One region of the Buttiauxella sp. WJP83 genome, then DNA from elsewhere that is predicted to be linked to it. Evidence: predicted binding sites of a transcription regulator. Region 1 holds the regulator's gene; each other region holds the start of a gene.
What was found. Region 1 encodes Fur, which represses iron uptake genes when iron is present. Its sites were predicted from a motif close to ATAATAATGAGAACNACTATCAA; they were not measured.

Region 1 (4,179 bases):
TAACCTCGCACACGCTACATGGAACGCCAACCTGGACTTCCAGTCTGGTTATGCCGCAGACATGTTTGGCCTGGATCTCGCGGCCTTTACTGCTATCGAAATGGCAGAAAATGGCAACAGCGGCCACCCGAACGAAATCGCATTTTCCTCTTCAAACAAAGCTTACGATGAAGATTACTCCGGCGATAAGAGCGGGGTGAGTCTTTATAAAGCCGCAGCTAAATTCAAGTACGGTCCCGTTTGGGCTCGTGCAGGTTACATCCAGCCAACCGGTCAAACGCTGTTAGCGCCACACTGGAGCTTCATGCCTGGTACTTATCAGGGTGCTGAAGCTGGGGCAAACTTTGATTATGCCGATGCCGGTGCGCTGAGCTTCTCCTACATGTGGACCAACGAGTACAAAGCTCCATGGCACCTGGAAATGGACAAGTTCTATCAGAACGATAAAAACACCAATGTTGATTATCTACACTCGTTGGGTGCGAAGTATGACTTCAAAAATAATCTGATTCTTGAAGCGGCATTCGGCCAGGCCCAAGGGTATGTCGATCAGTACTTCACCAAAGCAAGTTACAAATTTGATGTGGCTGGCAGCCCGCTGTCAACCAGCTATCAGTTCTACGGCACACGTGACAAAGTCTCCGACGGCAGTGTCAACGATCTGTATGACGGTACTGCATGGTTGCAGGCATTGACTTTCGGATATCGGGCTGGCCAGGTTGACCTGCGCCTGGAAGGGACGATTGTTAAGGCAGACGGCCAGCAGGGTTACTTCCTGCAACGTATGACTCCTACTTATGCCTCCTCTAACGGTCGTCTGGATATCTGGTGGGATAACCGTTCTGACTTCAACGCCAACGGTGAAAAATCAGTGTTCGCAGGTGCGATGTATGACCTGAGCAACTGGAACCTGGCGGGTTGGGCTGTGGGTGCTTCTTATGTTTACGCATGGGATGCTAAACCAAGCTCTAAACCAACAACTGACGGCTACTACGATGCCGACAATCGTCTGAAAGAATCTGCGTATAGCCTTGATGCGTTGTACACCGTTCAGGATGGTCGTGCGAAGGGCACCCTGTTCAAACTGCACTTCACTCAATACGACAACCACTCCGACATCCCAAGCTGGGGCGGTGGTTACGGCAACATCTTCCAGGATGAGCGCGATGTTAAGTTCATAGTCATCGCTCCGTTTACCATTTTCTGATTTGATTCCGGGCGTTAACGCGCCCGGTTTTGTTAAGGATATCGAACATGAAAAAAATCATTTTGGTTACGGTTATGGCTTTAGGTTTGAGCGCCTGCGCACAGCCTAAAACAGCACCAGAAGATTCAAAACTGAAACAGGCTTATAGCGCCTGTATCAATACCGCCGAAGGGAATCCTGATAAAATTCAGGCATGCCAAAGCGTTTTGAATGTGTTGAGTCAAGAGAAGGAACACCAGGAGTTCGCACAAAAAGAGAGCGTTCGTACCCTGGATTACCAGAACTGCATCCAGGCAACTCGTACCGGTAATGACCAAGCCGTTAAAGCCAAATGCGATAAAATCTGGCAAGAAATTCGCGCTAACAATAAATAATTGTCGCGTTCAGCCAATAAAAAAACCGGTGAGCTTCCTCACCGGTTTTTTTATATCTGACCACCGGGTTAGCGTGGTCAAATGTGCGGATTATTTTTCGCTGATTTCGTGTGCATTTTCGTCGGTACGGCAATCACCTTCAGCGCAGTGACCATAAAGATACAGGCTGTGGTTAGTCAGACGAATGCCATGGCGTGATGCGATTTCACGCTGACGGGCTTCGATTGAATCATCACTAAATTCAATAACTTTACCGCAGTCCAGGCAAATCAAATGGTCGTGGTGATGCTGTTGTGTCAGCTCGAATACGGATTTGCCGCCTTCGAAATTATGACGAGTGACAATGCCTGCATCATCAAACTGGTTTAGTACACGATAAACTGTGGCGAGACCAATCTCTTCGCCCATATCAATCAGACGTTTATATAAGTCTTCCGCACTGACGTGGTGGTTCACCGGACCCTGCAACACTTCAAGGATTTTTAATCGTGGAAGCGTGACTTTCAGGCCGGCCTTCTTTAATGCGGTATTATTGTCAGTCATGCGGAAATTGTCCTGTTGCTTAACGGATCGCTCGGACTCAGGGTGAGCGTTAAGATGAATGCGTCTCATTATAGAACTGTCAATTCTAAATGGGAACCGCAAGTATTATGCATAATCAAGCTAAAAAATGGCGGCTGAGTCGCGATTTATTTGCCTTGTTAGCTATTTAGTCAGGAGGTCATTGTACAGGGACAAACTGAAAAGTTAAAAATTTGTAGCGATTATTTTAATCGGAATAATCTATCAATGTGACGCAGCCAGGTCGCTGCGTCACACCGAGCATCAAGCGTTGAGGATATCAGCCAGGTTCAGTTCTTCAGAAACCTGTTTGACCCATTGTTGAACGCGTTGTGCAGTCAGTTCAGGTTGGCGATCTTCATCAATAGCCAGGCCTACGAAGTGATTGTCGTCAGCAAGACCTTTAGACGCTTCAAAATGGTAACCGGCAGTTGGCCAGTGACCCACGATAGCAGCACCGCGCGGTTCAATAATATCGCGGATAGTCCCTAACGCGTCACAGAAGTATTCTGCGTAGTCTTCCTGGTCGCCACAGCCGAAAAGGGCGACCAATTTGCCATTGAAATCAACTTCTTCCAACGTCGGGAAGAAATCATCCCAGTCGCATTGCGCTTCACCGTAATACCACGTTGGAATGCCGAGAAGCAGGATATCGAAGCCTTCCAGGTCTTCTTTGCTGCTCTTAGCAATGTCATGCACCTCAGCAACGTCTTTACCGAGCTGTTTTTGAATCATCTTTGCGATATTTTCGGTGTTACCAGTGTCGCTGCCGAAAAAAATGCCTACGATTGCCATGAGTAAAATAACCTCTTGAAACTTAATGGTATGGTGGCTGCTATTCGGCCACAGATAGGGCAATCATAGCAGAACACAAAGCGCTGCGGAAATTGCTATCACCCTGATGTGCACAGACTGCAACATCACATTCTGGGCTACAGCATAAAAATTAACTGAGATGCTGCTTCAATTGTGCGAGTAAAATCTCTTCAATCAACTCACTACGACTGATATTGCGCGCTTCAGCCAGATGATTAAGTGCATCTACTGCATCGTTATTGAGCTTTAACTCCACTCGCTTAAGGCCGCGTACTTTATCGCGCTTGAGCTGGTTGCGTTTGTTGATACGCAGTTGCTCATCACGCGTGAGCGGATTAGTTTTTGGTCGCCCGGGGCGACGCTCGTCCGCGAACAGATCTAATGTAGTACGGTCCGTTTGTTCTTTTGCCATGATTAGACTACTGACAGGGAATTCAGGTGGCACGGAGCGGGGTGCTCTGGCGCATTTTAGCGCGCAATCATACATCAGCATGGCTTGCGCGCCAACGCGTTAGCCGCATCTAACGGCCAGTCGGTTTGTTTTTAATCAGTTTGCTGCTGTTCCGTCGATAAAACGATGGATTGCGCGCAAAACAGCATCAGGTTTTTCGGCATGAACCCAGTGCCCGGCACCGGCAACCACATGAGCGCGTGCCTGCGGAAACTGTGCAAGCAGTGTTTCGCGGTGCGATTCGTCAACATAAGGAGACGCGCCGCCCCGGATAAACAATGCCGGTTCATTCCATGTTGGGATAGTTTGCCAGCCGACAATATTTTCGTATTGTTCCCACAACACTGGCACATTGAATTTCCATTCACCGTCAGCAAAGGACTTCAGCAAAAACTGAATCACGCCTTCTTCATCTATATGTTCGCGCATTACCGCTGCGGCCTGTTGACGAGTTTTCGCTTCTGCATCAGTGACGGCATTAATTGCCGCGAAAATTTCATCATGGCGGCGGACGTGGTAATCCACAGGCGCGATATCAATCAGCACTAATTTTTCGATGCGTTCAGGGGCAATTGCGGTTAACGCCATCGCCACTTTACCACCCATGGAATGGCCAATAATAATGGCTTTATCAAAACCATATTCATCGAGCGTTTCCACCACATCTTGCGCCATCGCGGCATAGTTCATCTCAGGGCTGCGTGGGGATAATCCGTGATTGCGAAGATCAATTTGCAGCAAGGTGTGCTCTTGTCCAAGATCGCGGGCCA
Region 2 (4,179 bases), 1.3 Mb from region 1:
TTCGACATCGATAGCCACTCTTAAATAGCACAATAAACTGTGGTAGCTCAAACTCATTTGACAGCTACTGTCAGGTCAAATCACAATGAGTCTTTAAATTATCCACATGCGACTTTGGGTCGAAATCGGTCATAAACAACCGATAGGTCTGGTCAAAAGCATAAGTTGTTACTGCGGTTAGTCTTAGCGGATGGGGAGCTGGTCCATTTGACCTACTCCCCAATGATTAAAATTCCTCAATGTTAGTCATGTAGCTGTTGGCATTGCCAACTTCCGCTTCTCGCTCTTAGCTGACAGTCATATCTATCTGTGACTAACACAAATATTCTCTTGAAACGGCCCCATTGACTGGAGCCGTTTTGCACAATAACCCTTAGAAATCATACCCCACAGTGGCAATCACAGAACGCTCTGCGCCCCAATAGCAGTAACCCGTGCCATAACAGCCCGCAACGTAATCACGGCCGGTCAGGTTCGTGGCGTTAACTTGTACAAAAGCCCCTTTCAGCGAAGGTGTCCACGTGCCCATATCTGCACGCACCATGGCATCGAGCAGTGTTACCGACGGTACGCGCAGGGTGTTTTCATTATCCGCCCATTGCTTGCCTATATAACGGATACCCGAACCCAGGCTGATGCCGAAGTCGGCCTGGAACATGCCCCACAGGCTTGCCATCTGATCAGGCGTGACGTATGGCGTGTTGCCATCGTTACCGTCAATGGCATCTTTAAAGCGTACTTTGTTGTAAGTGTACCCGGCGATGGTTGAGAAACGTGGGTGCCATTGAGAACGCGCTTCAAGCTCCACACCCTGCGAATGTACTTTACCGGCGGGTTCGTAGTAACTGCCTTGAACCACACGGTTACCCACGTCTTTCTGCGTCAGGTCATACAGCGCGGCGGTGTACATATCCGCCGTACCGATCGGCTGATATTTTACGCCCGCTTCATATTGCTCAGCGGTAGTGGGTTTCAGCAGTTTGCCTTCGGCATCAGGCAACACTTGCGGCGTAATGGCCTGGCTGTAACTGATGTAAGGAGAAACACCGTTGGTGAAGGCGTACAGCAAAGATGCGCGCCCGCTGAAGTGGTCATCGGTACGGTTATCGGTGACTTCGCTATCAATCGCGTTAGCGACGATATGGCTCTTGGTTACGATGTGGTCATAACGGCCAGACAGCGTCATATGCCATTGATCCCACTGCATATCATCTTGCAAATAGACACCGGCCTGTTCGTATTGACGTTTACCAGCTTTGGTCAGCAGACCCTGGTTGATGGTGGAGTAAGTGGGGTCACGCGGATCGTAATAATAGAAACCGCCAGGACCACCAGACTCGCCGGTCCACGGATTGAGGTTAGTGGTGTAGGCGGAATCATCGGATAAATTGTTGGTGAATTTGTGGAATTCACCCCCGAGCACCACTTTGTGAGCCAGTTCGCCGGTCGCAAAATCAGCTTCAAGTTGGTTATCGATGGCGTACGCGTCCAGCGATGAAGTTTCGCCGCTGTAGTAACGCATCAGTTCGTCATGGGCCACGTCCGCCCAGCCAATCTGATAAGCCTGTTTCAGGCCCACGTTCGAATGCGTGTAACTGGCATTTGAGCGGAACGCCCAGATGTCATTAAAGCTGTGCGCAAACTCGTAGCTATAAATCTGCTCGTGGCGTTTGAATGCGTCATTGCCCGGTTCAACGTCAGAGAAACCGGTGCTGATTTTGCGCCCCGTGGAAGAATAGAGACTACCATCCGACGGAACAGAGCCATGGAATCCGCCTGAAGGATCTTTTTCCAGATAAGCGCGTAGCACCAGCGAGGTATTCTCACCCGGCTGCCATAGCAGGGACGGGGATATCGCGTAACGTTCGTCGCGCGTTTTCTCATACTGAGTGTCGCTATTTTTGGTTAAACCAATAATGCGATACGCCCATTCGTCGTTAATCGCATTGGTGTAATCAAATGCAGTACCGTTGGTTTTGTTATTACCGACCATCGCACGCACGTGGCCTTCTTCGATAAATTGCGGGCGCTTTGATGTTTCCATAACAAGGCCGCCAGGAATGGTCTGGCCATAAAGTGCCGAAGAGGGTCCTTTAATTACATCAATTCGATCCAGGAACCATGGGTCAACCTGAATCACGTTGTAGCTGCCGCCGTCGCTCATCAGGCGTAGTCCATCAAGGAAGGTGTTATTGACGTCGCCGCCATGGAAGCCGCGCAGTGCCACGGTGTCATAACGCGTTGCGCCGCCCGCAAAGCCAGTAAACACGCCCGGCGTATAATTCAGCGCACTGTTTACGGTTAACGCACCCTGGTCTTCGATTTGCTGGCGGGTAATGACCGAAATAGATTGGCCGGTGGTGATCAACGGCTCATCGGTTTTGGTCGCGCCACGGCTGACTGTCGCGCTATAACCTTCGGTTTGGCTGGTGGAAGTTTGCGCTGGTGTAGCGGTGACGATGACGGTGTCTTCAGCGAGTGCGTAAGCGGGCGCCGCGAGTGCAAGCGCGCAGAGTAAAGCAGAACGCTTTACCGTAAATGCCAGTTTCATTTGATGTTTTCCCAAGAAGGTATTGTTTTATGCCGATCTGCGTCAGCAATAGTGGTGTGAATTCAGGTGAAACCACTGCGTTTATAAGAATGCGAATTATTATCGTTATTATTTGATGATTCAAGTGCAAATATTGGCAGGGTGTCGATGAAAATCCATGAAAATATTATTGTTTTTAGCAGCGGTGGAGCGGGTTCTTTAGAGAGGGGGATACTTTAACGGCTGAAATACGGAGTACCCAGCCTCTCCCGTTTCAGGAGAGGAGGGTAAAAGGAATTACTGAGTGACGGTTTTTGCGGAAGTGTCTTTAACCGGACCCGGTGTTGCAGAAGGCAATTTATCCGGAGCTGAATCGCACGGTTTCTCTTTAGCGCACAACATATCGAGCATTTTCAATGTGACGCCGTTAGTCCAGCCGAATCCATCCTGCAGCGGATATTCACCGCCGCCACCGCCTGTGCCGGTGGTCGAAACGTCATATTTCTCCACCAGTTTTTGCTCGCGGTTATAGGTCTGCTGCACGTTAGTCAGGAATCGCCAGGAGACTTCCATCGCCAGATCGTTATGCCCGTAATTTTGCAGACCTTCGGTGGCCACCCACTGAAGCGGTGCCCAGCCATTTGGGGCATCCCACTGCTGGCCTGTTTTCAGATTGGTCGTGGCAAGACCCCCGGCTTTCAGCAGTTGAGAGCGGGTGAGGGCAGCCATTTTATCCGCGCGATCTTTCGACGCGACATGCACGTAAAGCGGGAACAGCGCCGCAGCCGTCAGTTGCGAACGGGCAGCATGGGTTTTGAGATCGTAATCCGCATAGAAGCCTTGTTTATCGTTCCAGAGATACTTTTCCATGGCTTTTTGGCGGGCATCTGCTGCTTGCTGATATTGCGTGGCATCCGTGCTGTCTTTCGCCACACTGCTGGCGTGGGCCAGGGTTTTTTCCATCTGGAAGAGCAGGGCGTTTAAATCCACCGGCACGATAGAGGTGGTACGGATTGTGCCCAGTTGCTCGGGTTTATCCATCCAGCGGGAGCTAAAATCCCAGCCCGAAGCGGCGGCTGCACGCAGGTCGCGGTAAATTTCTGTCGCCGGGCGATTGGGATTGTTCTTCGCTGTTGTCACGTCATCCAGGTACGATTCGGTACGCGGCGTGTCGCGATCGTCCCAGTAACGGTTTAACACAGAGCCATCTTTGAGTTTCACCACCCGAAGATTTTCAGTACCGGGTTCCAGCGTTTCACTGCCTTGCATCCAGTAGCCGTACTCTTTTTTCAGCTGAGGTAAATAGTTGGTGTAGGTTTCGTCGCCATTATGGCTAGCGAGCAGTTTAACCATGAAGGCAAAGAAGGGGGGCTGTGAGCGGCTCAGATAGTAACTGCGGTTGCCGTTAGGAATATGCCCCCAGGTGTCGATTTCATGGGCAAAGTTATCGACCATGTCCTGCACTTTGTCCCAGTGCCCGCTTTCTGCAAGCCCAAGCATGGTGAAGTAGCTGTCCCAGTAATAGACCTCGCGGAAACGCCCACCCGGCACCACATACGGTTTCGGCAACGGTAACAGCGAATCCCATTCATCTACGCTGTCTGTGGTGCGCGTCAGCACTGGCCACAAACTGTTGATATGTTCGCGTA
Region 3 (4,179 bases), 1.7 Mb from region 1:
AACCAGACCATCATCGCTGGTATGGGTGAGCTTCACCTCGACATCATCGTTGACCGCATGAAGCGTGAATTCAACGTTGAAGCTAACGTTGGTAAACCTCAGGTTGCTTACCGTGAAGCGATTCGCGCGAAAGTTACCGATATTGAAGGTAAACACGCTAAGCAGTCTGGTGGTCGTGGTCAGTACGGTCATGTTGTTATCGACATGTACCCACTGGAGCCGGGTTCGAATCCGAAAGGCTACGAGTTCATCAACGACATCAAAGGTGGTGTGATCCCAACGGAATACATCCCTGCTGTTGATAAAGGCATCCAGGAGCAGCTTAAGTCTGGTCCTCTGGCGGGTTACCCAGTAGTAGATCTCGGTGTGCGTCTGCACTTCGGTTCTTACCACGACGTTGACTCCTCCGAACTGGCGTTTAAACTGGCCGCTTCTATTGCCTTCAAAGATGGCTTTAAGAAAGCTAAACCAGTTCTGCTTGAGCCTATCATGAAGGTTGAAGTTGAAACTCCAGAAGAGAACACTGGTGACGTTATCGGTGACCTTAGCCGTCGTCGTGGTCAGCTGAAAGGTCAGGAATCTAACGCTACTGGCGTTCAGATTCACGCTGAAGTTCCGTTGTCTGAAATGTTCGGGTACGCAACTCAATTGCGCTCCCTGACCAAAGGTCGTGCATCTTACTCCATGGAATTCCTGAAGTATGATGATGCGCCTAACAACGTTGCTCAGGCCGTAATTGAAGCCCGCGGTAAATAAACCCAGGGTTTATAAAACATTGATCCCGCGCTCTCTCCTTGAGGGGGGAGCGCAACAGTAAGGAATATAGCCGTGTCTAAAGAAAAATTTGAACGTACAAAACCGCACGTCAACGTCGGTACTATCGGCCACGTTGACCATGGTAAAACTACTCTGACTGCAGCAATTACTACCGTTCTGGCTAAAACCTACGGTGGTTCTGCTCGTGCATTCGACCAGATCGATAACGCACCAGAAGAAAAAGCTCGTGGTATCACCATCAACACTTCCCACGTTGAATATGACACCCCGACTCGCCACTATGCGCACGTTGACTGCCCAGGGCACGCCGACTACGTTAAAAACATGATCACCGGTGCTGCTCAGATGGACGGCGCTATCCTGGTTGTTGCTGCGACTGATGGCCCGATGCCACAGACTCGTGAGCACATCCTGCTGGGTCGTCAGGTTGGCGTTCCTTACATCATCGTGTTCCTGAACAAATGTGACATGGTTGATGACGAAGAGCTGCTGGAACTGGTAGAAATGGAAGTTCGTGAACTTCTGTCTCAGTACGATTTCCCAGGTGATGATACTCCAATCATCCGTGGTTCAGCTCTGAAAGCGCTGGAAGGCGAAGCAGAGTGGGAAGCTAAAATCGTTGAGCTGGCTGGTTTCCTGGATTCTTACATCCCAGAACCAGAACGTGCTATCGACAAGCCATTCCTGCTGCCAATCGAAGACGTATTCTCTATCTCCGGTCGTGGTACAGTTGTTACCGGTCGTGTAGAGCGCGGTATCGTTAAAGTTGGCGAAGAAGTTGAAATCGTTGGTATCAAAGAGACTGCTAAGTCTACCTGTACTGGCGTTGAAATGTTCCGCAAACTGCTGGACGAAGGCCGTGCTGGTGAGAACGTTGGTGTTCTGCTGCGTGGTATCAAACGTGAAGAAATCGAACGTGGTCAGGTTCTGGCTAAGCCAGGCTCTATCAAGCCGCACACTCAGTTCGAATCTGAAGTTTATATTCTGTCCAAAGACGAAGGCGGCCGTCATACTCCGTTCTTCAAAGGCTACCGTCCACAGTTCTACTTCCGTACAACTGACGTGACTGGCACCATCGAACTGCCAGAAGGCGTTGAGATGGTCATGCCGGGCGACAACATCAAAATGGTTGTTACCCTGATCCACCCAATCGCGATGGACGACGGTCTGCGTTTCGCAATCCGTGAAGGCGGCCGTACTGTAGGCGCGGGTGTTGTTGCTAAAGTTATCGCTTAATCGCTGATACCTTTTGTATGAAAAAGAGCGCTTAGGCGCTCTTTTTTTTTATCCTTAAAGACATCAATCCAATATACGCGTGCTATTGTAATCATAACTATTCTCATTTACACTTTGTGCGTAATTTGAACGGGAGTGATTATGTACGTTTGTCTGTGTAATGGCGTAAGTGATAAAAAAATTCGGCAGGCAGTTCGCCAATTTCATCCACAATCTTTCCAACAGCTTCGCAAGTTTGTGCCCGTTGGAAATCAATGCGGCAAATGTGTTCGTGCGGCTCGAGAAATCATGCAAGAAGAGTTATTGCAGATCCCAGAATTTAAAGAGATTGCCTAAGAGGCTCACTTTTTTTTGACTTACTCCGTGCTACATCTACGCTTCATGTAGTGGAAGCGGAGGGAGTAAAAATGAAAGGTGATACTAAGATTATAAATTATCTCAATAAATTATTGGGAAACGAGCTTGTCGCGATCAATCAGTATTTTCTCCATGCGAGAATGTTCAAAAACTGGGGCTTAATGCGCCTCAATGAAGTTGAATACCACGAATCCATTGATGAAATGAAACACGCCGATAAATATATCGAACGTATTTTATTCCTCGAAGGTATTCCAAACCTACAAGACTTAGGCAAACTTCATATCGGTGAAGATGTCGAAGAAATGCTTCAGTCAGACCTCAAACTAGAATTGGAAGGTGCTAAAGATTTGCGTGAGGCGATTGCTTACGCGGATACCATCCATGACTATGTCAGTCGCGATATGCTGATCCAAATTCTTACTGAAGAAGAGCATCATATTGACTGGTTGGAAACTGAATTGGATCTCATCTCTAAAATTGGTTTGCAGAATTACCTTCAGTCGCAAATCAAAGAAGGAAACTGAGTTCTTTAAACTGTGGGAAGGAAGAACATATCCAGCCTATGGAACCACCCGCTATCGCAAGGTTTGGTCCGAAGGATAGCGGAGTGGTAGTCAGTGAAACGTGATTTTTCAAAGACACTCTTCTGACTAGAGCCCATACTAATCCAGACGTTGCCGCAGCAAATATAATCCATCCCAGACTTTGCCACCCATGCCATGCCCCCAGTGCTGCCAAAAGCTTCATATCCCCATACCCAATACCCTCGACATTGCGCAATAAAAAGTAAACCCAGTAAAGCACCCATAAACTCAAGTAACCAACCATTGCACCTTCTACAGATTCTAATAAATGGTCCGGAGAAAAACAGACTTGGTACAGTAGCCCAGACCACAACAACGGATACGTCAACCTATCCGGTAGGAGCATGCAGTGATAGTCGACCCAAGCCAGGCGGAGCAGGAAAGCTATGTGCAGGCCAATAAAAAGAAATACTAAAAGGGAAGAGGGCATAGCGATTAACCAATCTCAAGCAAGATGAGCTTGAACGCTAAAGGAATGAATTACGTAAAGCAAAATGGTGCTTGAGGCGTTTCGAGTGAAGTTCCATAGAGAATTTTCTAAACAACATCTTTTACTAAGCCAGTGGAAGGCGAACCGTAACCTTACATAAAAGATTGTTTAATTCGTATCCATGACTTGCGTAAGGGGCAGATTTACGTATAATGCGCGGGCCTGTCTTAATTGACGGCTGGTTCGATATGAACCCGGTAGATGTTTCGTCTACCAGACAACGCTCCCAATTGGGGGGCAACGTAAGAACGGTTACACTCGCCCATCAATCGTAATGGGTACGGGGAGTAATCATTTCGTTTATAAAACAATTGGAGCTCTGGTCTCATGCAGAACCAAAGAATCCGTATCCGCCTTAAAGCGTTTGATCATCGTCTGATCGATCAATCAACTGCGGAAATCGTCGAGACTGCTAAGCGCACTGGTGCGCAAGTCCGTGGTCCGATCCCGCTGCCGACCCGCAAAGAGCGCTTTACCGTTCTGATCTCCCCGCACGTCAACAAAGACGCGCGTGATCAGTACGAAATTCGCACTCATAAGCGTCTGGTTGACATCGTTGAGCCAACTGAGAAAACCGTTGATGCTCTGATGCGTCTGGATCTGGCTGCTGGTGTAGACGTGCAGATCAGCCTGGGTTAATCAGGTCATTGACGATTGAGAGGTTGAAACAATGATTGGTTTAGTCGGTAAAAAAGTGGGTATGACCCGTATCTTCACAGAAGACGGCGTTTC

Region 2: a site for Fur is predicted at 2,635-2,657, ahead of OH773_RS09370 (TonB-dependent siderophore receptor). Genes of this name have one in related genera too.
Region 3: a site for Fur is predicted at 2,098-2,120, ahead of bfd (bacterioferritin-associated ferredoxin). Genes of this name have one in related genera too.

What each region holds. Positions count from the first base shown of each region.
Region 1 covers NZ_CP110080.1:3,347,223-3,351,401, reverse strand. Annotated here, with positions in the region: gene chiP (chitoporin ChiP) at 1-1,207, shown strand, start outside; gene chiQ (ChiQ/YbfN family lipoprotein) at 1,255-1,581, shown strand; gene fur (ferric iron uptake transcriptional regulator) at 1,672-2,124, opposite strand; gene fldA (flavodoxin FldA) at 2,407-2,937, opposite strand; gene ybfE (LexA regulated protein) at 3,089-3,370, opposite strand; gene ybfF (esterase) at 3,506-4,179, opposite strand, start outside.
Region 2 covers NZ_CP110080.1:2,021,358-2,025,536, forward strand. Annotated here, with positions in the region: gene OH773_RS09365 (FRG domain-containing protein) at 1-14, shown strand, start outside; gene OH773_RS09370 (TonB-dependent siderophore receptor) at 374-2,551, opposite strand; gene treA (alpha,alpha-trehalase TreA) at 2,828-4,179, opposite strand, start outside.
Region 3 covers NZ_CP110080.1:378,765-382,943, forward strand. Annotated here, with positions in the region: gene fusA (elongation factor G) at 1-756, shown strand, start outside; gene tuf (elongation factor Tu) at 829-2,013, shown strand; gene bfd (bacterioferritin-associated ferredoxin) at 2,155-2,349, shown strand; gene bfr (bacterioferritin) at 2,421-2,897, shown strand; gene OH773_RS22390 (prepilin peptidase) at 2,881-3,387, opposite strand; gene rpsJ (30S ribosomal protein S10) at 3,775-4,086, shown strand; gene rplC (50S ribosomal protein L3) at 4,118-4,179, shown strand, end outside.